Regions from separate parts of the Salinicola endophyticus genome, predicted to be linked through region 3. Evidence: predicted binding sites of a transcription regulator. Region 3 holds the regulator's gene; each other region holds the start of a gene.
The links. Region 3 encodes sigma-54, which starts transcription at its own class of promoters, with help from an activator protein. Its sites were predicted from a motif close to TGGCACNNNNNTTGCTNT; they were not measured.
Positions count from the first base shown of each region.

Region 1: the regulator sigma-54 is predicted to act here: its motif matches at 4,354-4,371, upstream of ABV408_RS14450 (NarK family nitrate/nitrite MFS transporter).
Region 2: the regulator sigma-54 is predicted to act here: its motif matches at 6,141-6,158, upstream of ABV408_RS05470 (HAD-IIB family hydrolase).

Region 1 is NZ_CP159578.1:3,169,515-3,177,162, forward strand. Features, by position in the region: gene ABV408_RS14420 (HAMP domain-containing sensor histidine kinase) at 1-411, opposite strand, end outside; gene ABV408_RS14425 (response regulator) at 408-1,079, opposite strand; gene ABV408_RS14430 (PepSY domain-containing protein) at 1,304-1,675, opposite strand; gene ABV408_RS14435 (hypothetical protein) at 1,859-2,332, shown strand; gene ABV408_RS14440 (hypothetical protein) at 2,329-2,682, shown strand; gene ABV408_RS14445 (nitrate- and nitrite sensing domain-containing protein) at 2,914-4,191, shown strand; gene ABV408_RS14450 (NarK family nitrate/nitrite MFS transporter) at 4,559-5,926, shown strand; gene ABV408_RS14455 (NCS1 family nucleobase:cation symporter-1) at 5,994-7,505, opposite strand.
Region 2 is NZ_CP159578.1:1,186,917-1,194,564, reverse strand. Features, by position in the region: gene ABV408_RS05495 (sugar phosphorylase) at 1-331, shown strand, start outside; fluoride riboswitch at 360-439, shown strand; gene crcB (fluoride efflux transporter CrcB) at 532-909, shown strand; gene ABV408_RS05485 (PQQ-binding-like beta-propeller repeat protein) at 929-1,987, opposite strand; gene ABV408_RS05480 (diguanylate cyclase domain-containing protein) at 2,373-3,845, shown strand; gene ABV408_RS05475 (glycosyl transferase) at 3,872-5,092, opposite strand; gene ABV408_RS05470 (HAD-IIB family hydrolase) at 5,229-6,083, opposite strand; gene ABV408_RS05465 (2-dehydro-3-deoxygalactonokinase) at 6,259-7,173, opposite strand; gene ABV408_RS05460 (2-dehydro-3-deoxy-6-phosphogalactonate aldolase) at 7,170-7,648, opposite strand, start outside.
Region 3 is NZ_CP159578.1:1,621,583-1,629,230, reverse strand. Features, by position in the region: gene ABV408_RS07420 (KpsF/GutQ family sugar-phosphate isomerase) at 1-778, shown strand, start outside; gene lptC (LPS export ABC transporter periplasmic protein LptC) at 858-1,454, shown strand; gene lptA (lipopolysaccharide transport periplasmic protein LptA) at 1,451-1,981, shown strand; gene lptB (LPS export ABC transporter ATP-binding protein) at 2,013-2,738, shown strand; gene ABV408_RS07400 (RNA polymerase factor sigma-54) at 2,944-4,368, shown strand; gene hpf (ribosome hibernation-promoting factor, HPF/YfiA family) at 4,484-4,792, shown strand; gene ABV408_RS07390 (PTS sugar transporter subunit IIA) at 4,803-5,282, shown strand; gene rapZ (RNase adapter RapZ) at 5,290-6,204, shown strand; gene ABV408_RS07380 (HPr family phosphocarrier protein) at 6,191-6,460, shown strand; gene ABV408_RS07375 (hotdog domain-containing protein) at 6,547-6,936, shown strand; gene ABV408_RS07370 (oligopeptide:H+ symporter) at 7,013-7,648, opposite strand, start outside.

The sequences.
Region 1 (7,648 bases), 1.5 Mb from region 3:
GGGTCCGGTGATGGCGAACACGTTGACGCCGTTCTCCGGCGTCGGCGTCGGCAGGCGCTGATCCCACAGCGAGCGCGAGGTAAGAGTCAGATCGCCCTCGTCGGTCACCTGCCAGTACCAGCCGGAGTAGACTCGCTCGAAGCGCGCATCCCCCAGCGAGCGATTGAGGCGCAGGTGCTGACCCATGCCATCGATCTGGATGCCCGCCAGCAGCGCATTGAGCTGGGACTCCAGGCGACTGTCGAAGGAAGCCGTGGCCGACTCGCGGAAGTTGTAGGTGAGGCCGAAACCGGCCAGCGGCAGCAGCACCACCACCAGCACCAGCGACGCCAGCAGCAATCGGGTGCCGAGGGGCGCGCAGTAAAGCCGGTGTCTCCCCCGAGCCAGACGCGACAGTAGGCTGGCGCTCAAGCCTCGGCCTCGAGGTCGATCAGCCGGTAGCCCTGGCCGCGCAGCGTCTCGATCCGCGCACGGCCGAACTTGCGCCGCAGGCGGCTGATCTGCACGTCGATGACGTTGGAGTCGGGCTCGTGGTCGCGGTTGTAGACGTGTTCGGAGAGCTCGGCGCGGCTGACGATACGCGGCGAGGCGTGCATCAGATAGGAGAGCAGGCGCGACTCCTGGGCGGTCAGGGTGATCGGCCGCCCGGCCAGGGTGACGCTGCCGGTGTGGGTGTCCAGGGTCAGCTCGCCAACCCGCAGCACCGGGTGCGAGTGGCCGTGGCTGCGGCGCACCAGGGCGCGCAGGCGGAACAGGATCTCGGCGGTCTCGAATGGCTTGACCACGTAGTCGTCGGCGCCGGCGGAGAACCCCGCGGCCTTGTCCGACCAGCGCTCGCGCGCGGTCAGCACCAGCACCGGCAGATCGATCTCGTCCTCGCGCCACTGCGACAGCCAGCGGGTGCCATCGCCGTCCGGCAGGCCGAGATCGAGAATCAGCGCATCGTAGCGCTCGGTGCGCACCAGATAGTCGGCTTCGCTGCCGGTGGTGGTCGACTCTATCAGCAGGCCGGCCTCCTCCAGCGCCGCCACCAGCGCTTCGGCGAGCGCCGCGTCGTCCTCGACCAACAGTACTTTCATACCTCGACTCCCATCCCTCGACTAGGCACTGTCTGAAAAGTACTGTGCTCGCCCATGCGGCGTTAAAAATCGGCTCAAAATGCTCATTTACAACACGTAAACTCCGCGTTTTCGCCGATTTTTGCCTTGCCTGGCCTTCGCTCGTCGACTTTTCAAACAGCACCTAAAGTCCATCGACGCTACCGTCTCGACCCAGCCGCCTCGACATTCGAGGTCGGGCCGGGTCAAGGCGTCTTCTTCTTCATGGCCTCGATATTAACGCCTTCGATGCTGAGTAGCTCGCCGGTCGTGGCATCGAACTCGAACTCCACCACCTGACCCTGGGGGCCGATCATCTCCACCTCGTACTCGATGCTGCCGTGGCCATGGTCCTGCTCCAGCTCGACCTCGAGGATCTGCCCTTCGAAACGCGCCTCGAGCCAATCCATGATCGCGGTCATCGGCACCAGATGGCCGGCCTTGACCTCCTGGTGGAGGTCGTGCCAGTCCTGGTTCGCCGTGTCGGCCTCGTCATCCGCCGCCGACACGGGCACCAGGGCACCGCTGGCCAGGCACGGCAGAGCGATCAGTAGAGCGATAACGTTGCGCATTTTCATGCTGTCAGTCTGACCCATCGGCGATGAACCGGGAATGAACGCCCGCCGCGCTGGCGTGGGCCGGTGGCGATGAACCGCAGATGAACGGCACTGTCAGTCCCGGGCAAGGTCGGCCCGCGTATAACGAAGGAACAGGGCGTTCGCCGTGCGGCGCCCGCTGCCGGATAGACAGGGAGAACTGCCATGAAATATCGTCTCTGGATGTTACCCGCTATCGCCATGGGTTGCGGCCTGAGTACCGGCGCCATGGCCAACGATGGCACCCTTTCCTACGCTGAACTCGATGGCCTGCTCGGCAAGGCCGAGCAGTACGGCTTCAGCCGCTACGAAAAACTCGACGTCGACCGCGACGACAATGTGCTGGAAGTCGAGGGCTGGCGCAACGACGGCTGGGAGCTGGATATCTCGATGCAGCTCGACGACACCAGCCTGACCCGCGAGAGTCAGCGCCGCTCCAGCGTGCCCGACTGGAGCCTCACCGGCGACCAGTTGCGCCAGGCGCTGAGCCATGCCCAGGCGCGCGGGATGCAACGCTTCGACGAACTCGAGGTCGATAGTAATGGGCACGTCGAGATCGAAGGCTACGATGCCAACCAGCGCGACCTCGATCTCGACCTGCGCCGCGACGCACTCACCGCCACCGGAGAGACCCGATGACAGATCATCGCCAACAGCAGCAAAACGCCGCCTGGCGCGCCGCGCAGCAGTGGCGCGAGCGGGTCGACCGGACCCGCCCCGGCCAGGGTGCGAGCGGGCTGAGAATGCTCTTCACCTGGCTGATCTTCGGGATCGTGCTGTTCGTCGGCACCCTGCTGGGGCTGTTCTTCCTGCTCGTCGGCTGGGCCATGCTGCCCTTCCTGCGCCATCGCATGAAGAAACGCGCCGAGCAGGTCCGCGCTTCCCGCGCCCAGTACGCCGGTGGCAGCGCCGACCATGCCGAGCCCGGCGGCGAGCCCCGCAGCCAGCGCGTGCTGGAAGGCGAGTACGAGGTGCGCTCCGAACGCTGAGACCGCCCTTCCGCCCCACGCTTCCCCTTCGAGCGACCGCGCCGACGCCACCACAGTGACGTCGGCGCGGTCGTCTTGCGGCCATCGCTCCCACACCAGCCTTGAAGCGAGACGTTCAGACGAACGACCCGCGTGCACGGCGTGCCGAGACGCGATAGAGTTTTCTTAGACCTTGGTCGCAGGCCGTACCCGGCGCACAGGTACCCACAACAATAACGCCCAGGCTACCCCATGACCGCTACCCGACGGCTGCTGCAAGCAGCCAGTAAGCTCCAGCGCGAGCAGCTCACGGCGCTCTCCGACATCGTCGCCGTGGTGACCGACATCAGTCGCTGCGTGCACGCACTGCAGCGCGAGCGCGGCAGCTCGATCATCTATCTCGGTTCCGGCGGCAGCCGCTTCGGCGCGCAGCGTGACCAGCGCATCGCCGACAGCGAGCTCGCCCAGTCCACCCTGGAACAGCGCCTGGCCCCCTGGACCGCGGCCGACGCGAGTGGCGCCCTGCCGTGCGGTCTGGCCAACGTACGCCTGCTGGTGAGCGTCGCCGCGGTCTGGCAGGATCTGGACGCCCTACCCGATCTGCGCCAGCGCATCACCACCCAGCAGCTCAGCGCCGACGATACCCTGCGCGCCTTCAACCAGTTGATCGGCCATCTGCTGCAGGTGATCTTCGAGGCCGCCGATACCGCCAGCGATCCCGACATCACACGCCGGCTGGTGAGCCTCTTCCATTTCATCCAGGGCAAGGAGCTGGCCGGACAGGAGCGCGCCTGCGGCGCTCTGGGCTTCACCCTGGGACACTTCGACACGCCCCATCGCGACACCCTGGAAGCGCTGATCGGCAGCCAGCGCCGCTGCTTCGAGACCTTCGCCGAGTTCACCAGCCGCGACAGCCTGGCCCGCTGGCAACAGCTCCAGTCCGGCCCGCTCAACGACACCTTCGAAGCCCTGCGCGAACTCGCCTGCAGCGGCGCACCGCTGGCGCGGACGCTCGAGAACCCTGGCGAACAGTGGTACGCCGTCGCCACCCAGCGCATCGACGCCATGCACGAGGAAGAGACGCGCCTGCTCGAGGCCCTGCGCGCGAGCTGCCGCCAACGCCTGCAGCAGGCCGCGCCCCCCGAGGCGGCGGCTAGTCTCGATGCGCTGCCCCAGGAGCTGCTCTGGGCCAGCCCGGTGGCACTGTTCACACAGGACCAGCAGACGCCCGCCGGCGCGCTCACCCTCGACACCATCGAGTCGCGCTTCAACCGCTCGCTGGTCGAGCTGGTCCAGGCACAGAACGCGCGCCTGCAACGCCTCGGCGACGAGCTCGAGAGCACCCGCCAGGCGCTGCGCGAGCGGCGCGAGATCGAGCGCGCCAAGGGCCTGCTGATGACCCATCAGCAGCTTTCCGAGGCACAGGCCTACCGCCTGCTGCGCAAGACCGCCATGGACCAGAGCAAGCCGCTGATCGAGGTGGCGCGTAACGTCATCCAGGTGGTCGCGATGCTCGACGCGGACGCATGACCCGACGGTAGGCAGCCTGGACACCCTCTTTTCTAACCACTCACGCGCTGGTGCATGCGCGCGCGTCGTTGCACCAACATCTGGCGGCACAGCCGCCACGCCCCCCAGGCAAATCCGAGCCGTCGGCGTCAGCCAATTGATTTTGCTCGACTACCGCCATGTTGGCACCCCGCCTGCTTTGTCTCTCGTGGCGGGCCAACGGCGGCTCGCGCTCAGGCATCCCCTGGCGTACTGACCCAGACAGGGTCGGCAACGGATCGGGCAACGGCGCCCATCGTCGATTCATGCACGGCATGAATCGACGATGGGCGCCGTTTTGCGTTCTCCCCCGCGACATTCGCGCGACGACTGCGGAGCACCTCCCCCAATGGACATTCGACACAAAGCCAATCGGATTCGACTCTTCAGCTTCTCGACTCCCCCCATGCGAGCCTTCCATCTCTCCTGGTTCGCCTTTCACGTCTGCTTCTTCGGCTGGTTCGGCATCGCCCCACTGATGGCGGTGGTACGTGACGACCTGGGGCTGACCAAGACCCAGATCGGCAACACCATCATCGCCTCGGTGGCGATCACCGTGATAGTGCGGCTCGCCATCGGCCTGCTGTGCGATCGTATCGGGCCACGCAAGGCCTACACCTGGCTGCTCTGCCTGGGCTCGCTGCCAGTGATGTCGATCGGCCTGGCCGACAGCTTCGAGAGTTTCCTGCTCGCGCGCCTGGCGATCGGCGCGATCGGCGCCTCGTTCGTCATCACCCAGTACCACACCAGCGTGATGTTCGCGCCCAATGTGGTCGGCACCGCCAACGCCACCACCGCCGGCTGGGGCAATCTCGGCGGCGGCACCACCCAGATCCTGATGCCGCTGGTGTTCTCCGGCATCCTGATGCTGGGGGTCAGCGAAACGCTGGGCTGGCGCCTGGCCATGGTGGTGCCGGGTATCGTGCTCTTCTTGACCGGGCTGGCCTACTACCGCTTCACCCAGGACGCCCCCGACGGCAACTTCAGCGAGCTGCGCGCGCGCGGCGAGCTGCCCGCCGCGGATCGGGCCCACGGCGCCCGCCAGAGTTTCATGGCAGCGATCAAGGATGTGCGCGTCTGGGCGCTGTTTGCGGTCTATGCGGCCTGCTTCGGGGTGGAGCTGACGATCAACAACATCGCCGCCATCTACTTCTTCGATCAGTTCGACCTCGATCTCGCCACCGCCGGGCTGATTGCCGGGCTGTTCGGACTGATGAATCTGTTCGCGCGCACGCTGGGCGGCGTGTTCTCGGATCTGTTCGCCCGCGGCAGCGGCCTCAAGGGGCGGGTACGCTGGCTGTTCGTCGCCATGCTGTGCGAGGGTATCGCGCTGATGGGCTTCGCCCAGATGCAGACGCTCGCCGTGGCCATCGCCATCATGCTGGTCTTCAGCCTGTTCGTGCAGATGGCCGAGGGCGCCACTTTCGGGGTGGTGCCCTTCATCAACAAGCATGCCCTGGGCGCAGTGGCCGGCATCGTCGGGGCCGGCGGCAATGCGGGCGCGGTGGCCGCAGGCTTCCTGTTCCGCAGCGAGGCGCTCACCTATCAGCAGGGGCTTTTCTATCTGGGTGTCACGGTGAGCCTGGTGTCACTGGCGACCTGGGCGATCCGTTTCAGCCCCGCGGCGGAAGACGAAGCGCGCGAGGCCTACCACGAGGCCGACAGCCGTCGCGGCCATACACCCAACGACACACCGAACACCCTGGCCACCCACTGAGCGCCTGCGCCAGACCGAACACCACGGGCCCGCTCGGCCCGTGGTGTAGCCCCTGCCGCCAGCACGCTCAGCGCGCTCCCTCCTCGACCAGCCCTTCGGGCTGGACCGCCGCCATGGGCTTCATCAGCAGCTTGCTGGCCGCATAGTAGACGATGGCGCCCAGCGCCGAGCCGGTGAACCAGCCGTAATCGTAGAACCAGGTCCAGACCCCCGCGACCAACGAGAACAGCGTCAGCGCCACCGGCACCAGAAAGGCGATGAAACCGGCCGGGTTGTAGGCCGGGTACGCGGCGCCGTCCTGGTAGAGGCTGGCGACGTCGAGCCACTGACGCTTGATCAGGAAATAGTCCACCGCCATGATCCCGGCGATCGGCCCCAGCAGGCTCGAATAGCCCAGCAGCCAGTTGGAGTAGAGACTCTCCAGGGTCACGCCGGCATCGATCAGCCCGGCCTTCTGCAGCAGGTCATAGCCCATCAGCAGCACGCCGACCAGGCCGGTCAACAAGGTGCCGCGGGTCTGATCGATCAGCTTGGGGGCGATGTTCTGGAAGTCGTTGGTCGGCGACACGATGTTCGCCGCGGTATTGGTCGACAGCGTGGCGACGATGATCAGCACCATGGCAATGACCACCCACACGGGGCTGTCGATGTGGCCGATCAGACTGACCGGATCGGAGACCGTCTCGCCCACCAGCGAGGCCGAGGCCGCGGTCATCACCACCCCCAGGGCGGCGAAGAAGAACATGGTCAGCGGCAGGCCGATGATCTGGCCCACGATCTGGTCCTTCTGGCTCTTGGCGAAGCGGCTGAAGTCGGGAATGTTGAGCGACAGCGTGGCCCAGAAGCCGACCATCGCGGTCAGCCCGGCGAAGAAGTAGCCGAACACCGACGCGCCCTCCGGGCGTGACGGCGGCTGGCTCATCAGCTCGTCGATCGAGACGTGGGGCATCGCCCACACCATCAGCCCGATCCCCACCGCGAGCAGCAAGGGCGCGGCCAGCGTCTCCAGCCACTTGATCGACTCCGCGCCGCGAATCACCACGTAGAGGTTCATCGCCCCGAACAGGAAGAAGCCGATCACCTCGCCGACGCCATCCAGCGCCCGCCAGGGCGGAAAGATCGCCGACAGCAGCAGATGGATGGCCAGACCGCCGAACATGGTCTGGATACCGAACCAGCCACAGCCCACCAGGGCCCGGATCAGACACGGCACGTTGGAGCCGCGAATGCCGAACGACGACCGCAGCACCACCGGGAACGGAATCCCGAACTTGGTTCCCGGAAAGGCGTTGAGGGTCAGCGGCACCAGCACCACGATGTTGGCCAGCAGGATGGTGAGCAGCGCCTCGCCAACACTGAGGCCGAAATAGGCAGTGAGCACGCCGCCCAGGGTGTAGGTGGGCACACAGATCGCCATGCCGACCCACAGCGCGGCGATATTCCAGCGTGACCAGGTTCGCGCCTCGAGGCGGGTCGGTGCGATGTCCTCGTTGAAGCGCGAACTCCCTCGGACGTCTTCGCCGACCTCGAGTTCGACGAGTGCGCCGCGCCGAACGGCACGTGATGTCGATTCGGTCATTGTTGTTGTCTCCTCGTATGGCTATCCGGTCTCCCCGACGGGGCCAGCACTCGACTCGCAAGAAACGTGCCCGAACGCGGCGCCATATCGCTGAGCAACATCGCCTCTTGGCCACCGACGCGCCCAACGCGACCCAACTCATT
Region 2 (7,648 bases), 430 kb from region 3:
CAGCCGCAGCACGCCCACCCGCGAGGCCTTTACCTCGCTCAAGCGTCGGCTCAATATCCGCGCCAGCGAGCCCTGCTTCCACCCCGAGGCGCCGCAACGCGTGCTCGACACAGGGCCGGGACTGTTCGCCATCGAGCGCGGCCCGCTGGACAGCGGGCGCCGCCTGCTGGCGATCTACAACATCAGCGACAAGCGCCAGCCGCTGGATATCGAGGCGTTGGCGAGCGGCGAGTGGTACGACGTGCTGAAGGATGGCAAGCGCTGGAATCCGCACCCCGAAGAGCGTGAGATCCTGCGGCCCTACCGCAGTCTGTGGCTGGTCCAGCCGTGACTTGCCGCGGCTGTCACGGCTGGCTAGAGTAGCCTCGGGAGATGGCATTCCTCCCGCGGCACAGACCCCGGCCGCGAACCGCAGCCCGCTGATGATGCCTGCCAACGCACCCGAGGTGTGTCCTGCGCAGGCTTCACGCGCCCGCGCTCACCGCCCGCAGGACGCGCATCGTCTGCCGAGATCGACGAGGAGCGCAATACATGTGGATTTCGATCGCCGCCATCAGTCTGGGCGCCGCCATTGGCGCCAATCTGCGCTGGTGGCTGGGCGCGCACTACAACGGCTACTTCCTGCATATCCCCCCGGGCACGCTGATCGCCAACCTGCTGGGAGCATGGCTGATCGGTATGGCCCTGAGCTTCTTCCAGGACTCGTCGCTCAGCGTGGAGTGGAAACTGTTCGCCATCACCGGCCTGCTCGGTGCCCTGACCACTTTCTCCACCTTCTCTGCCGAGATGGTCACCGCTATCCAGGGCGGACGCTGGCTGTGGGCCATCACCGGTACCCTGGTGCACGTACTCGGCTCGTTTGCGATGACCCTACTGGGCATCGCCTGCTACGGCTGGCTGCGCCATTGACCCCGACTCAGCACCGACCTCACGCGAGCAGCGCCAGCGGCACCACCTGAACGTTGCCGCCAGGCGCCGTGACCACCAGATGCTCGCCGATACGCTCGAGGATGGCCGCCGCCAGCGCCGGGTCGCCCAGCGTCAAGCGTTGGCGTTCGCGCCCTTCCAGCGCGTCGATCACCACCAGCTCGCCGCGCGCGCTGATGACGTAGAACCGTTCGTTGTCCGCCAGCGGCGCCGCCAGCGCGGGCGGGTGAGTCGCGTCGCGCTCCCCCAGCGCGACTTCCCAGACGCGTTCGCCGCTGCTCGCATCGAAGCCGAACAGGCAGAGCGAGATCGGTGCCGCGCCGCCATTCTGTACCGCCAGGCTCACCGCCACACGCTCCGCCTCCACCACCGGACGCGCCGCCAGGCTTGCGGGCACGGCCTCGGGCATCTCGGCCATCCACAGAACCGCGCGCGTCAGCGGATCGATGCGCAAGAGCCGAGCGGGATCGGTGTCGCCCAGGAAAAGCCGCCCCTGATCATCGAGCAGCGCCGTGGCCAGATCCACCGGCGCCCCCATGCCGATGCATCCTGTCTGGTGACCGTCGTGCAGCGACAGGGCGTGAATGGCGCGGTCACCGCCGCCGACATAGACCTCGCCGGCGTGCAGCAGCGGAAACGGCAGACCACCCCCGGAATAGCGCTGATGCCACAGCGGTTTGCCACTATGTAGGTCGAAGGCGAGCAGACCACTGGCCGGAGGTGTCTCCCCGCAGCGGGAAGACGAAGTGGTAGAGAGAGATCGTTCGGCATAGGCGACCACGCCGACGGCCGGCGTGGTGGTGATACGGGCGTGGGCCCAGTCAGGCACCTCGAGCTGCCACAGTAGAGCACCGGAAGTGGCTTCGCGCCGCCGTAGAGAGCCTGGCGCCGAGGTATCGAAGCGTGGCGAGGTCGACGCCCACGCGCCATGCCAGGGCATCTCGGCCCGGGATGCGTAGACGCTGATGCGGTCATCGGGGGCTGCCAACGCGAATGGCGCAGCGTGATCGATCTCGAGCGCACTCTCTGCCGGAGAGCATGCCGCTCCCATGTCTGACATCGACAGGACGCGACGGCCAGCCGGCATGGATGACACAAAGTCAGGCGACGCCTCACCCACAGGCGTCAGCGCGGGCGGGTCGAAAGATGCATCAGGCACGGCGAATCTCCTCTCGGGGATAGGACGTGGCCCTGCGTAGGGTCGTTTTTGAGGTTATTCTCGCTGACGTTATTCTCACCGGTCTCGACGATTCGCGCCGGTGCTCGACTCCACCCTACCCGTAACCGAGCGGTGCCGCCAGCGCGCCGGTGAGATCGTGACAGAACCACCCAGCGCCCTGACTACCGGTCTTATAAATTTACCTTATTTAACTTATGTTAACCTAAAGCACATAATGTCACGCACGACTGCTCCGGAACGGCGCAAGCCCGAGGTCAGGTGCCGCATGCGGCTATTTTCGAACGCCATGCCAGGACGCCGGCGACTAGGCTCCGGCATCGCCCGCCACGGGCTTCGCCATCTCCTGCTGGTGCTGGCCTGGATTGCCCTATGGTGTCTCTCCGCACTGATGGAGTACGCCCCGCACGCCAGCCTCTGGTTTCCCCCTGCCGGCCTGAGCTTCGCCGCCCTGCTGGTACTCGGCTGGCGTGCGTTACCCAGCCTGATCGTCAGTTGCCTGCTGGCCACCTTCTGGGTCGACCAGCTCTACGCCATGCATCAAAGCCCGCACGAGCTGCTGAAAGCCGGACTGGCCTTCGGCCTCGCGCACTGCAGCGCCTATGGCGTCGGCGCCTGGGCGCTCAGAAGCGCGCTGCGGCGGCGGGCCGAGATCACCACCCTGACACTGGTGCCGCTGTTTCTCATGACCGCCTGTCTCTCGGCGCTGAGCGCCACCCTCATCGGCATCCTCTCGCTGGAGATGACAGGCCTGCTGGCCTGGACAGAGCTGAGCGCCATCTGGCTACCCTGGTGGATCGGCGACATGGCCGGCGTCATCGTGCTTGCACCGCTGTTCCTGGCCGTACTGAGCTGGCGCTACACCGCCCTCTCGGCGTGGCTCGGCGGGCTCGACTTCCAGTTGCCCCACCGCCCGAGTGCCACTTTCATCGGCAAGCTGGCGCTGTGCCTGATTCTACTCAGCGGTGTGACACTCGCCGATGCCTACACGCGCGGTCCGGATGTCGCCTTCGCCGTGTTCTTCCTGATCATCCCGCTGATGTGGATCGTGTATACGGAGAGCGCCTTTCGCAGCGCGCTGAGTCTGGCGCTGTTCGCCCTGACGACCGCGCTGTGGGTGGCCGGACTGAGTCTGGTCGAGCAGTCGATGACCTATCAGTTCGCGCTCTGCGTGATCGCCACCAGCGGCTATTTCGGCTTTGCCGTCCCGGCGCTGGCGGCACGCAACCGTCAGCTCAGCGAGCTGGCGGCGCGCGACCCACTCACCGGTGTCTTGACCCGGCGCGCCTTCTTCGACAGCGCGGAACAAGTGCATGCAGAGGCGCGGCGGCGCGCCAGCCCCTTGGCACTGCTGGTGCTGGACATGGACGACTTCAAGCGGATCAACGACAGCTACGGCCATGACGTCGGCGACCAGACCTTGATTCTGCTGTGTCACGCCGTGCTGGGCAGGATGACACCGCAGCATCTGTTCGGGCGCTTCGGCGGCGACGAGTTTCTGCTGTTGATGGATAGCGATCTCGACGCCGCGCACATGGCAGGTGCCAGGCTGCAGCATCAAATAGGCAGTCTGCGCGTACCGGGGACTCAGCAACCGCTCTCGGCCACCATCGGTATCGCCGAGCTAGGCCCGGAAGACACCCTCACCCAGGCCTTTCGCCGCGCCGACCTGGCACTGCTGCAGGCCAAGCGAAGTCGACGCCGCCAGGTCGACAATCCGCCGGCCGCCGCCAACGGTTGATCGGGCGGCGTCACATCTCGCTGTCCTTAGACGTCGCCGGCATTGTCGCGCTCGACGGCTTCGAAGAGCCGATCCTGGAGGTCGGGAATCGCCGCCTGGACCCGGTTCCAGCTGGGGATGAACGGCTTGTCGCGGGGAGATTCGAAAAACGCCGCGCCGGCCTGCATGATGTTGTCGGCGAACAGTTCCACCGCCGCCTCCTCGCTGTGACGGTCGAGCTTGAGCCCATTCATCGCCGCGTCATGATCATAGGCCTCGATCAAATCCAGCGCGGTGCGGTAGTAGGTGGCCTTGACGGTGCGGAAGCTCTCGACGCTCATCTCCACGCCCAGGGTTGCCAGCTTGCGGTACATCGCCTTGGCGATGTCCATGCTCATGCGGTTGAGCCCGCCGCTCGGGTCTGCCTCGGAGATCGGCTGATGCTTGTGGTCGTAGGCGTCGGCGATATCCACCTGACACAGTCGTTTGGTCGAGAAGTTGCGATGCACCTCCGACAACACCCCGATCTCCAGCCCCCAGTCGCTGGGAATACGGATTCCGTCGAGCACGTCGGCACGCATCGAGAATTCACCTGAGAGCGGGTAGCGGTAGCTGTCGAGGTAGTCGAGATAGGGCAGCGGGCCGTAGATCATCTTGAAGGCACGGATCAGCGGCGTGACCATCAGCCGCGAGACCCGCCCGTTCAGCTTGCCGGCAGCAATGCGCGAGTAGTAGCCCTTGCAGAATTCGTAGTGAAAGCGCGGATTGGCCACCGGGTAGATCAGCCGCGCCAGCAGCCCGCGATCGTAAGTGACGATATCACAGTCGTGAAGCGCCACCGCCTCCGCCTTGCCGGAGGCGCGTACATAGCCCGAGCAGTACCAGACGTTACAGCCCTTGCCCGGCTCCAGCGGCGCCAGCCCTTCCGCCGCCAGCTCCTGATGCAGCGCCCGCAGCCGCGGGCCGTCGTTCCACAGGATGCGATGGTGCTGCGGCAGGCGCGCGAAGAACTCTCGCGCCTTGAGAAACTGTTCGCGGTCGGCGCGATCGAGCCCGATCACGATCTCGCTGAGATAGGGAACCTTGCACAGCTCGTCGACGATGTGCGACAACGCCGGACCCTCCAGCTCCGAGTAGAGCGACGGCAGGATCAATCCCATCGGGCGCTGGCGCGAAAAGCCCTTCAGGTCGTTCTCCAGCGCTTCCACCGAGCGCCGGGTGAGGTTGTGAAAGTTGGTGATGATACCGTTCTGGTAGAAGTCGCTCATGCCACGTCCTCATTGTTATGGAAGCGCCGAAAGAGACACGCTGCATCGGTCGTCGAATGCGATGAAAGGGCAAGGCTCGAGACAGGCCGGCCCTGTGCCGGCATACGCGCAGAGATTGCCGAGCGCTCACGGCGGTTCACGCTGATACTGACCTTGGCCACCAGTGGGCGAGCCCTTCGGCCCAGCCCTCGGGTCCAGCCGCTTGGGTACGATATAACCGCGTATGGGTCAGCGACATCGGCTGGTCGTGGGCCGCACTGATGATCACCGCCATGTCGGTGGCGGCGAGCAGGGTGAGATCGTTGGGGCCATCGCCGAGCCCCAGGGTCAGCGGGCGGTAACCGCGCAGCGCCTCGAAGCGTGCCAGCAGCCAGCGCACCGCGTGGCCCTTGTCGACCGCCCCCATCACATGCCAGAAGCGCCCACCTCGGGTCAGCTGCAGACCATCGCTGTCGAGCGTCTCACGCAGCCGTTGCAGCTGGGTGTCATCGTCTTCCCATACCAGCGGCTCACTGCCCTCGCGCACCATCGCCTGGCGTGCCCCCTCGGCGCTGAGCGCGGTCAGCTCGCGCACCTCCTCGACCGTCATCTCCCCCATGCGCCGAAAGCGCAGGCCCAGGCGCTCGCGCACCACGTCCAGACGACGGCGAATGAAATCGACATCCAGGCTCGGGGTCTTCACCACCAGCCCCTCCGGCGAGGTCGGATCGCGATCCAGACGCGCATGCTGCCAGGCCGGCGGCAGGCCGATGACGGCGCCGTTCTCGGCAATGAAGGGGGTGTGTTCGAGCGCCAGCTCCCGGCGCAGCGCCAGAAGCTCCGCCCGGGTCTTGCTGGTGGTGGGGATGACCGGCACCCCGGCCGCCGCCAGGCGTTCGAGCCAGGGCGCGGCGGGTTGCCAGTCGTAAGTGTGGTGATCGAGCAGCGATCCATCGAGATCGGTGAAAACCAGCAGGGGTGGCCGCTGTGGCCCGCCAGTCGCGTCACTCATCGCATCCCCCTATCCGCGTTCACGATCGGTCAGCCTCGGTGACCCTACCGCTTGAAGGTAGCACGGATCGTGCCAACGCCAGCGGGTCGGTGCCATTCGGGCTGGCGCGACGCAGAACGGGGCACTTTAGTGCCCCGCGCCCCAGGGCGATGCACCAAAATGATGCAGACCGGATTCAGCGCAGCGCGTGGCGCGCCGCAATGGCGAGCACGCCGGCGATGGTAGCGGCGTCGCTGTCGATCGCCACGACCGTCAGTCCCGCCTGCTCCAACGCCAGGGTATAGCTCTGGCGCAGGCTCTCGGCGCCGACCAGCAGGACCCGCTCGAGCGCCGGCCGCGCCGCGTGCATGGCGCACACCTCCTCGCCGATCAGCACCCCGGAGAGAAAGCTACCCACCTGGTCCGCGGCCAGGCCGGCATAGAGATGCCGGCTGCGGCCTTCGAACAGTGCGTGCAGCACGCCACCGGCGTGGCCGGCGCGGGAGAGCCCCAACCGAAACGCGGCGGCGTCGAACGCCGCCTCGTCGCGGGCAGGCTCCCCCGGCAGGGTATGGAAACGCACCGCATGGTAGAGCTCGCCGGTCATCAGCGTGGTGAAGTCGGTCAGACGCCCAGACTCGAGGTGCGCCCACTTGCTGTGGGTGCCCGGCAGGCAGCAATCGGCGCTGTCGACACCGGCCAGCGCCAGCGCCCCGAACGCCTGTACCTCCTCTCCGCGCATGACATCGACATGCGTCGAGGTGACCTGCTTGACCCCCGGCACGATCCAGGTGTGCTCGAGGCCAGGTGCCGCGACCACCCGGTCGGCGAGTTCGGCGGCAGTCACCGGCAGTTCCAGTTGCGGCGCCTCGAACCAGCCACGCTGCGAGCCGACCATGCCGGCAAGATAGATCGGTACCGGCTCGCGCCCCCCACTGGCCCGCCAGTCGCTCACCTGCGCGGCGCAGTAGTGCGGGAACTCCTCCCGCGCCAGGGCACGCAGGCCGGAACTCGAACGCCGCGTGTCGAGCGTGCGGCCGCTGGCGGCGTCGACCAGAAAGGCGCGGAAGTTGCTGGTCCCCCAGTCGACGACGATCAGGCGCTGGCTCATGCATCGGCCTCGCGCTCGAAGGCTTCCGCCTGCTGCGCCACCTCACGCAGCCGCTGCCACTCGGCGACCAGTGCCCGCGCGATCTCGCCCACCTCGGCAGCGGGACGGCCGGGCTTGTAGAGATTGCTGCCGAAGCCGAAACCCGCCACCCCATGGGCATGCCACTCGGCCATGTTGCTCTGTTCGATTCCGCCGACCGCGAGCACCGGCAGCCCCTTGGGCAGGATGGCGCGGATATCCTTGAAGTAGGTGGTGCCCAGGCGCGCCGCCGGAAACAGCTTGAGCGCCGTCGCGCCCGCCTTGGCCGCGGCCAGCGCCTCTGTCGGTGTCATGCAGCCGATCATCGGCGCCAGGCCGTGGGCGACCCCGGCACGGATCACCTCCGGGTCGCTGTTCGGGGTGATCAGCAGCGGCGCGTCCAGGGTGGCGAGGCGCTCGGCATCCGCCGGGTCGAGTACCGTCCCGGCACCGACCA
Region 3 (7,648 bases):
CTTCGCCAGCACCGGCTCACCGGCCTTCTATCTGCACCCCGGCGAGGCCAGTCACGGCGACCTGGGCATGGTCACCGCGGGTGACGTGGTGATCGCGCTCTCCAACTCCGGCGAGACCCAGGAGATCACTGGACTGATCACCCTGTTCAAGCGCCTGGGCGCGCCACTGATCAGCCTCACCGGCCGCCCCCACTCGACCCTGGCCCGCTACAGCGACGTGCACATCGACACCGGCGTGTCGCGCGAGGCGTGCCCGCACGACCTCGCGCCCACCTCGTCGACCACCGCGGCCCTGGCGATGGGCGACGCCCTGGCCCTGGCGCTGCTCGAGGCGCGTGGCTTCAGCCCCGAGGACTTCGCCCTGTCGCACCCCGGCGGAACCCTGGGCAAGCGGCTGCTGCTGCGCGTCAGCGATCTGATGCACGGTGGCGAGCGGCTGCCCTGCGTGCCCGCCGGCAGCCCCCTGCGTGTAGCGCTGCTGGAGATGACACGCAAGGGCATGGGCTTCACCTGCGTGGTGGATGAACATCAGCATCTGGTCGGTGTCTACACCGACGGCGACCTGCGCCGCACGCTGGACCAGCGCGGCGATTTCGACCTGCTCAAGGTCGATGACGTGATGACCCGCGGCGGCAAGACGACGGCGCCGGACATGCTCGCCGCCGAGGCGGTGCGCATCATGGAAGACAACATGATCACCGCCCTCGCGGTGGTCGAGGCGGGACGCCCGATCGGCGCCCTGCACATGCACGACCTACTGCGCAGCGGCGTGATCTGAGATGGCCGCTGCTCGCGCCAATGCCGGCGCTCGCGTCGAACCCGATGCCCGGGTCGAACCCGATTCGAAAGGAGACCGCGTGACAGCCACGCCACGAACTCGCTCCCCCTGGTGGCGCCGCCTCGGCCTGCTGGCCCTGCTGCTGGCCCTCGGCGGCGGGCTCGCCTATCTCGACCAGCGCAACGAGCGCACCCCGGCGCCGGCGCCCAGCGATCCCGCCGGCGAACCCGACTACTTCCTCGAAGATGCGCGGATGACGCGCTTCGACGAGCAGGGCCGCGCCTATCAGCGGCTCGACACGCCGCGCATGGTGCACACCCCGGCCGACGACGTGATCCGCGCCGAGAAGCCCCACGGCTACCTGATCGACGACGATCAGCGCGAGTGGCAGATCACCGGCGACCGCGGCCAGCTGGCCGAAGATGGCAACCTGCTCACGCTCGAAGGCAACGCGCGCCTGGTGCAGCCGACCAATGCCTGGAGCCTGGAGACCCAGACGCTCCACTACGACAATCGCACTGCGCACGCCTGGAGTGACACCTCTTCCGTCTTGCGTCAGCATAACCAGACCATGCGTGGCGATCGTTTCGACGCCTGGATCAACGAGAATCGCATGCGTCTGACCGACAATGTGCAGGGCCGCCTGCCACAGCAACCTGAGGATCAAGGATCATGAGGCGAGAACTCGGCCAACTGCTGGTCTTGACCGCACTGGGACTCTCCAGCCTGCCCGCCCTGGCGCTGGAGAGCGACGCCTCGGCGCCGATCGAGATCGCCGCCGACCAGCTCGAACTCGACGATCGCCAAGGCACCGCGGTCTACACCGGCAAGGTCGACATGCAGCAGGGCAGCATGCAGCTCAAGGCCGCGCGAGTGGAGATCAAGCGCGGCAAGAACGGCGAAGTAAGCCTGGTGACCGCCACCGGCGGCGGTGATCAGCGCGCCTATCTGGAGCAGAAGCCTGCCCCCGACGAAGCCCTGGTCAAGGGCTGGGGCGACAAGATCATCTATCACGCCGCCGAGCGCCGGGTCGAGCTGATCGGCAACGCCGAGCTGCACCAGGCACGCGACACCTTCGACGGCGCCTACGTCGAGTACTATCTCAACTCGCGCCGAGTCAACGCCCGCTCCAGCACCAGTGGCGACGGCAGCGGTGATGGCCGCGTGCGCATGACGCTCACGCCACGTCAGCAGACCCAGTGACGCCCCCTTTCGCGAGGCAAGGAAGAAAGCGATGAAAACGCTAACGGCCGCCCACCTGGCCAAGAGCTACAAGGGGCGTCGAGTCGTCCACGACTTCAGCCTGACCCTGCGCCAGGGCAGCATCGTCGGCCTGCTCGGTCCCAATGGTGCCGGCAAGACCACGTCCTTCTACATGATCGTGGGCCTGGTCAAATCCGACGCCGGCAGCGTGCACATCGACGATCGTGATCTGAGCCGCGCGCCGATGCACGAACGCGCCCGCGCCGGCATCGGCTATCTGCCGCAGGAGGCCTCGATCTTCCGCAAGCTCAGTGTCGCCGACAACATCATGGCCATTCTGGAAACGCGCAAGGATCTCGACCGCGCCGGGCGCCGCGACCGCCTGGAGCAGCTGCTCGGCGATTTCCACGTCGACCATATCCGCGACAATCTGGGCATGTCGCTCTCCGGCGGCGAGCGGCGCCGGGTGGAGATCGCCCGGGCACTGGCCACCGAGCCCGCCTTCGTGCTGCTCGACGAGCCCTTCGCCGGGGTCGATCCGATCTCGGTGGGCGATATCAAGAACATCATCCGCCAGCTGCGCGATCGCGAGATCGGCGTACTGATCACCGATCACAACGTGCGCGAGACGCTCGATATCTGCGACAACGCCTATATCGTCGGCGATGGCCAGATCATCGCCGAGGGGCGCCCCGAGGCGATTCTCGACAACCAACGCGTGCGGGATGTCTATCTGGGGCACGAGTTCCGCCTCTAAGGTCGCACTGCCCCCTTCCCAGCCCGCTGCGCCACCGCGGCGGGCCGGGCCCCTCTCGAAGCCGCCGCAGGCCCCATCCGAACGCACCGTGGCATAATTCTTGCATAAAGTTAGCGCTCAAAGCGTTGCATCCCGCCGGGGCAGTCAGTAACGTAGGGTTATCCTATCGACCGGCGGCCACCGCTGCCCCATGTGTGTCCATGCCATGTCCATGAAACCTTCACTGCAACTGCGCGTCGGCGCCCAGCTGACGATGACGCCACAGCTACAGCAGGCGATCCAGCTGCTGCAGCTGTCGACGCTCGATCTGCGCCAGGAGATCCAGCAGGCGCTCGAGACCAATCCCATGCTCGAGCTGGATGAAGAGTATGCCGAGCAGGCGGTCAGCGAGACGCCCGAGGAGGACTGGGCCAGCGACATTCCCGAGGAGCTCGCCCTCGACAGCGAGTGGAGCGACACCTATCAGGACATCGCCGCCAGCGCCGCTCCGGCCGGCGCCGACGAGTGGCCGGATCTGGAGCGCAACGCCGCCGGCACCACGCTCCACGACCATCTCGCCTGGCAGCTTGCCATGGGCGAGTTCTCCTCCCGCGAACGGCTCATCGGCGAGTGTCTGATCGACGCCATCAACGCCGATGGCTATCTCGAGGGCTCCCTCGACGAGCTCGCCGCGGGGCTGCGCGCACAGCAATCCGAAGCCGTCACCAGCGCCGATGTCGAGCGTGTGCTGCTGCGACTGCAGCAGTTCGATCCCACCGGCGTGGGCGCCCGCGACCTGCGCGAATGCCTGCTGCTACAGCTCGGCGCCCTGCCCGAAGACACCCCGCTGCTGCCCCAGGCCAAGCGTCTGGTACGCCAGTTCCTGGAGGCGCTGGCCGGCGACGACCGGCGCCAGCTCAAGCGCCGCCTGCGCCTCGAGGATGCCGAGCTCGACCGCGTCATCGCCACCATCCGCACCCTCGACCCGCGCCCCGGCCAGGTCTTCGACCACGGCCAGCAGGACTACGTGATCCCCGACCTGGTGGCGCGCCTGACCCGCGACGGCTGGCGCATCGAGCTCAACGCCGAGGCACTGCCGCGGCTGCGCATCCAGCCCGACTACGCCGCCCTGATCCGGCGCGCCGACAAGAGCGACGACAACACCTTCCTGCGCCAGCACCTGCAGGAGGCACGCTGGCTGATGAAGAGCCTCTCCAGCCGTAACGACACCCTGCTGCGGGTGGGGCGCGAAATCATGGCGCGCCAGGTCGACTTCCTCGAGCGCGGCGAAGAGGCGATGAAACCGCTGATCCTGGCCGACATCGCCACCAGCGTCGACATGCACGAATCCACCATCTCGCGGGTGACCACGCAGAAGTTCATCCACACCCCGCGCGGGGTGTTCGAGCTCAAGTACTTCTTCTCCAGCCAGGTGGGCCAGCGCGGCGAGAGCGACAGCGTCTCCAGCACCGCGATTCGGGCACGCCTCAAGAAGCTGATCGGCGAGGAGTCGCCGCGCAAGCCGCTCTCCGACAGCAAGCTGGTGGAGCTATTGGCGCAGGCCGATATCAGCGTCGCCCGGCGCACCGTAGCCAAGTACCGCGAGGCCATGGGCATCCCCGCCTCCAGTGAACGCAAGCGATTGTCTTGAATGGGTTTTTAGAATTCTCGCCAGCGCAGGGCGATCAATCGTCCGCGATCCCTTTGCAGCGCGGAGAAAAGGGTTACAATCAGAGGTGCCACATAAGCCGCAACAGGAGCGCGCCATGCAAGTGAACGTCACCGGCCATCATGTCGAACTGACCGACGCCCTGCGGGACTACGTCGACGAGAAACTCGCACGTCTGGAGCGCCACTACGACAACATCACCAACGTTCAGGTGACGTTGAGCATCGAGAAAGAGCGTCAGCAAGCGGCTTGCACGCTACACGCAGCGGGCGGCGATATTCATGCCGAAGCCAGCGATATCGACATGTATGCCGCGATCGATGCCCTGACCGACAAGCTGGACCGCCAACTGGTCAAACACAAAGAGAAGGCACAGGCCCGCGCGCAAGGCGCAGGCGCCCGCTAATTCCCCGATGATCACTCTGGAAACCATCCTGCCCCCCGAGCGCACCCTCTACGGTGTGACGGGGGGCAGCAAAAAGCGTCTGCTGGAATTCTTCAGCACCTTCATCGCCCAGAATACGCCCAGCCTGGACAGTCAGGAGGTCTTCAGCCGCCTGATCGGCCGCGAGCGTCTGGGCAGCACAGGCATCGGCAACGGGGTCGCCATTCCGCACGCGCGCAGCCCGCACTGCAAGACCCCGCTGGCCGGCTTCATGCGCCTCGAGGATGCCATCGACTTCGATGCCATCGACGGCGAGCCGGTGGACCTGGTGTTCGTGCTGCTGGTGCCGGAGGAGGCAGACGATGCCCATCTTTCGCTGCTGGCCGAGGTCGCCGGCATCATGAATCAGAGCAGCGTGCGCCAGAAGCTGCGTCAGGCCGGCTCGCAGCGCGCGCTCCACGACACGCTGATCGACGCCATCCGCCATCATCAGGACAGCGAAGACGGATAGAGACTGCATGCGACTCGTCATCATCAGCGGCCGCTCGGGGTCGGGAAAGTCCATTGCGCTGCAAGCGCTCGAGGATCTCGGCTACTACGCCATCGACAACCTGCCGGCCAATCTGCTGGCGCCGCTGATCGACGAGCTCAGAGCCGCTCCGCCCTCACGACCCAACGTGGCGGTGAGCATCGATGCACGCAACCTGCCGGAGGCGCTGGAGCGCTTTCCGGTTCTGCTCGAAGGCGTGCGCGAACGCGGCATCGATACCCAGGTGGTCTATCTCACCGCCGACGCCAAGGTGCTGCTCGAACGCTACTCGGCCACGCGCCGTCGTCACCCGCTGACCCGCGGCAACGACATGACGCTGGCCGAGGCGATCGACAACGAGCAGACCTACCTGGCACCGATCCGGCGGGTCGCCGATTTGGTGATCGATACCCGCGGCCTGTCGGTCCACGACCTGCGTGCACGTATCAGCGAACAGGTGGCACGGCACAGCGGCGGCCGCCTCACGCTGACCTTCGAATCGTTCGGCTTCAAGCGCGGTGTGCCGCTGGATGCCGACATGGTGTTCGACGTGCGCTGCCTCCCCAACCCTTTCTGGGACCCGACGCTGCGCGCTTTCGACGGCCGTGACGACGAGATCGTCACCTTTCTCGAGCAGTACCCCGACGTGCACGCCATGGCCGGCGATATCCACGCTTGGCTGATCCGCTGGCTGCCGGCCTATCTGGCCAGTCACCGTAGCTATCTCACCGTCGCGGTGGGCTGCACCGGGGGCCATCACCGCTCGGTCTATCTGATCGAGCGTCTGGCGCACCACTTCCGCCATGACGACGTCGACATCCGCCTGCGCCATCGCGAGCTCGGTGTGCACACCGCCCTCTCCGATGACGTTCCGGCGGAGCGGGGTAGCGATGCCGACGCGTGAACTGCGGCTGACCAATCGCCGTGGTCTGCACGCCCGCGCCGCGACCAAACTGGTGCAGTGCTGTCAGCCGTTCGCCGCCCGGGTCGCGGTGCACCACGGCGAACGTATCGCCGACGCCGCCAATATCATGTCGCTGCTGATGCTGGCCGCCCCCTGCGGCACGCCGCTGGTGATCGTCACCGAAGGTGACGAGGCGGAATCGGCGATGGAAGCGATCACCGCGCTGTTCGAGGCCCGCTTCCACGAGGACGAGTAGGCCTCGCGACCGGGGCGCATCGATAGCGGCAGCGTCTTCGCGTCAATTTACCCGACACCTACCGTGGCCGCGCCCAGGAGCCCCGCATGAACTTCCATACTCGCAAATGGATCAAGCCCGAGGATCTCAATCCCAACGGCTCGCTGTTCGGCGGCAGTCTGCTGCGCTGGATCGACGAGGAAGCCGCGATCTACGCCATCATTCAGCTCGACAATGCCAACGTGGTCACCAAGTTCATCTCGGAGATCAACTTCGTTTCCAGTGCGCGCCAGGGTGACATCATCGAGCTGGGCCTCACTGCCACCCACTTCGGCACCAGCTCGATCACGCTCTCCTGCCAGGTCCGCAACAAGATCACCCGCAAGAGCATTCTGACCATAGATCGCATGGTGTTCGTCAATCTCGACGCCGACGGCCAACCCACGCCCCACGGCAAGACCGAGATCACCTACGTCAAGGACCGCCTCGACAGCTGATCGCCAACCTCCTCTCAGCGGCGTGCCGCAAGATCCCAGCACTCACTAGATAACAGCACTCACTCGATAACAGCGCTCACTCGGTGCCGGCACTGGCCCGGCGGATCGCCGGCAGGCAGAGCGCGAGCAGCACGCCAGCAATCAGACTCACCGTGCCCAGCGCCATGAAATAGGCCACCTCGGTACGCTGGGTATACCACTCGCCGGCACGCCCGCCGGCGGCGAAGCCCAGAGACAGCGACAGGTAGAAGAGTGCGATCATCTGGGTCTGCATCGCGCGCGGTGCCAGCCGCGTGGTGACCGACAGCCCGATCGGTGACAGGCACAGCTCGGACACCGTGAAGCCGAGTAGCAGCAGCACCAGTACCCACAGCGGCATGCCTGCCGCCTCCGCGCCCAGCCAGGGTAGATAGCCGAAGAACGACGCGCCGATTACCAGCATGGCGATCACGAACTTGGCTGCCGACGAAGGCTGGCGCTGGCCCAGGCGTGACCACAGCCAGGCAAAGACCCCGGAGAGCAGGATGATGGTGAGCGCCTGCACCGAGGTCAGCCAGCCCACCGGGATCGTCCAGCTACCCAGCTGGCGATCCACGCGCTGATCGAAGAACGCCACGATCACAGTATAGGACTGCACATAGAGCGCCCAGTAGACCGCGCTGGCGATGAACAGCGGCACGAAGGCGAGGACCCGGCGGCGCTCCAGCGCCGA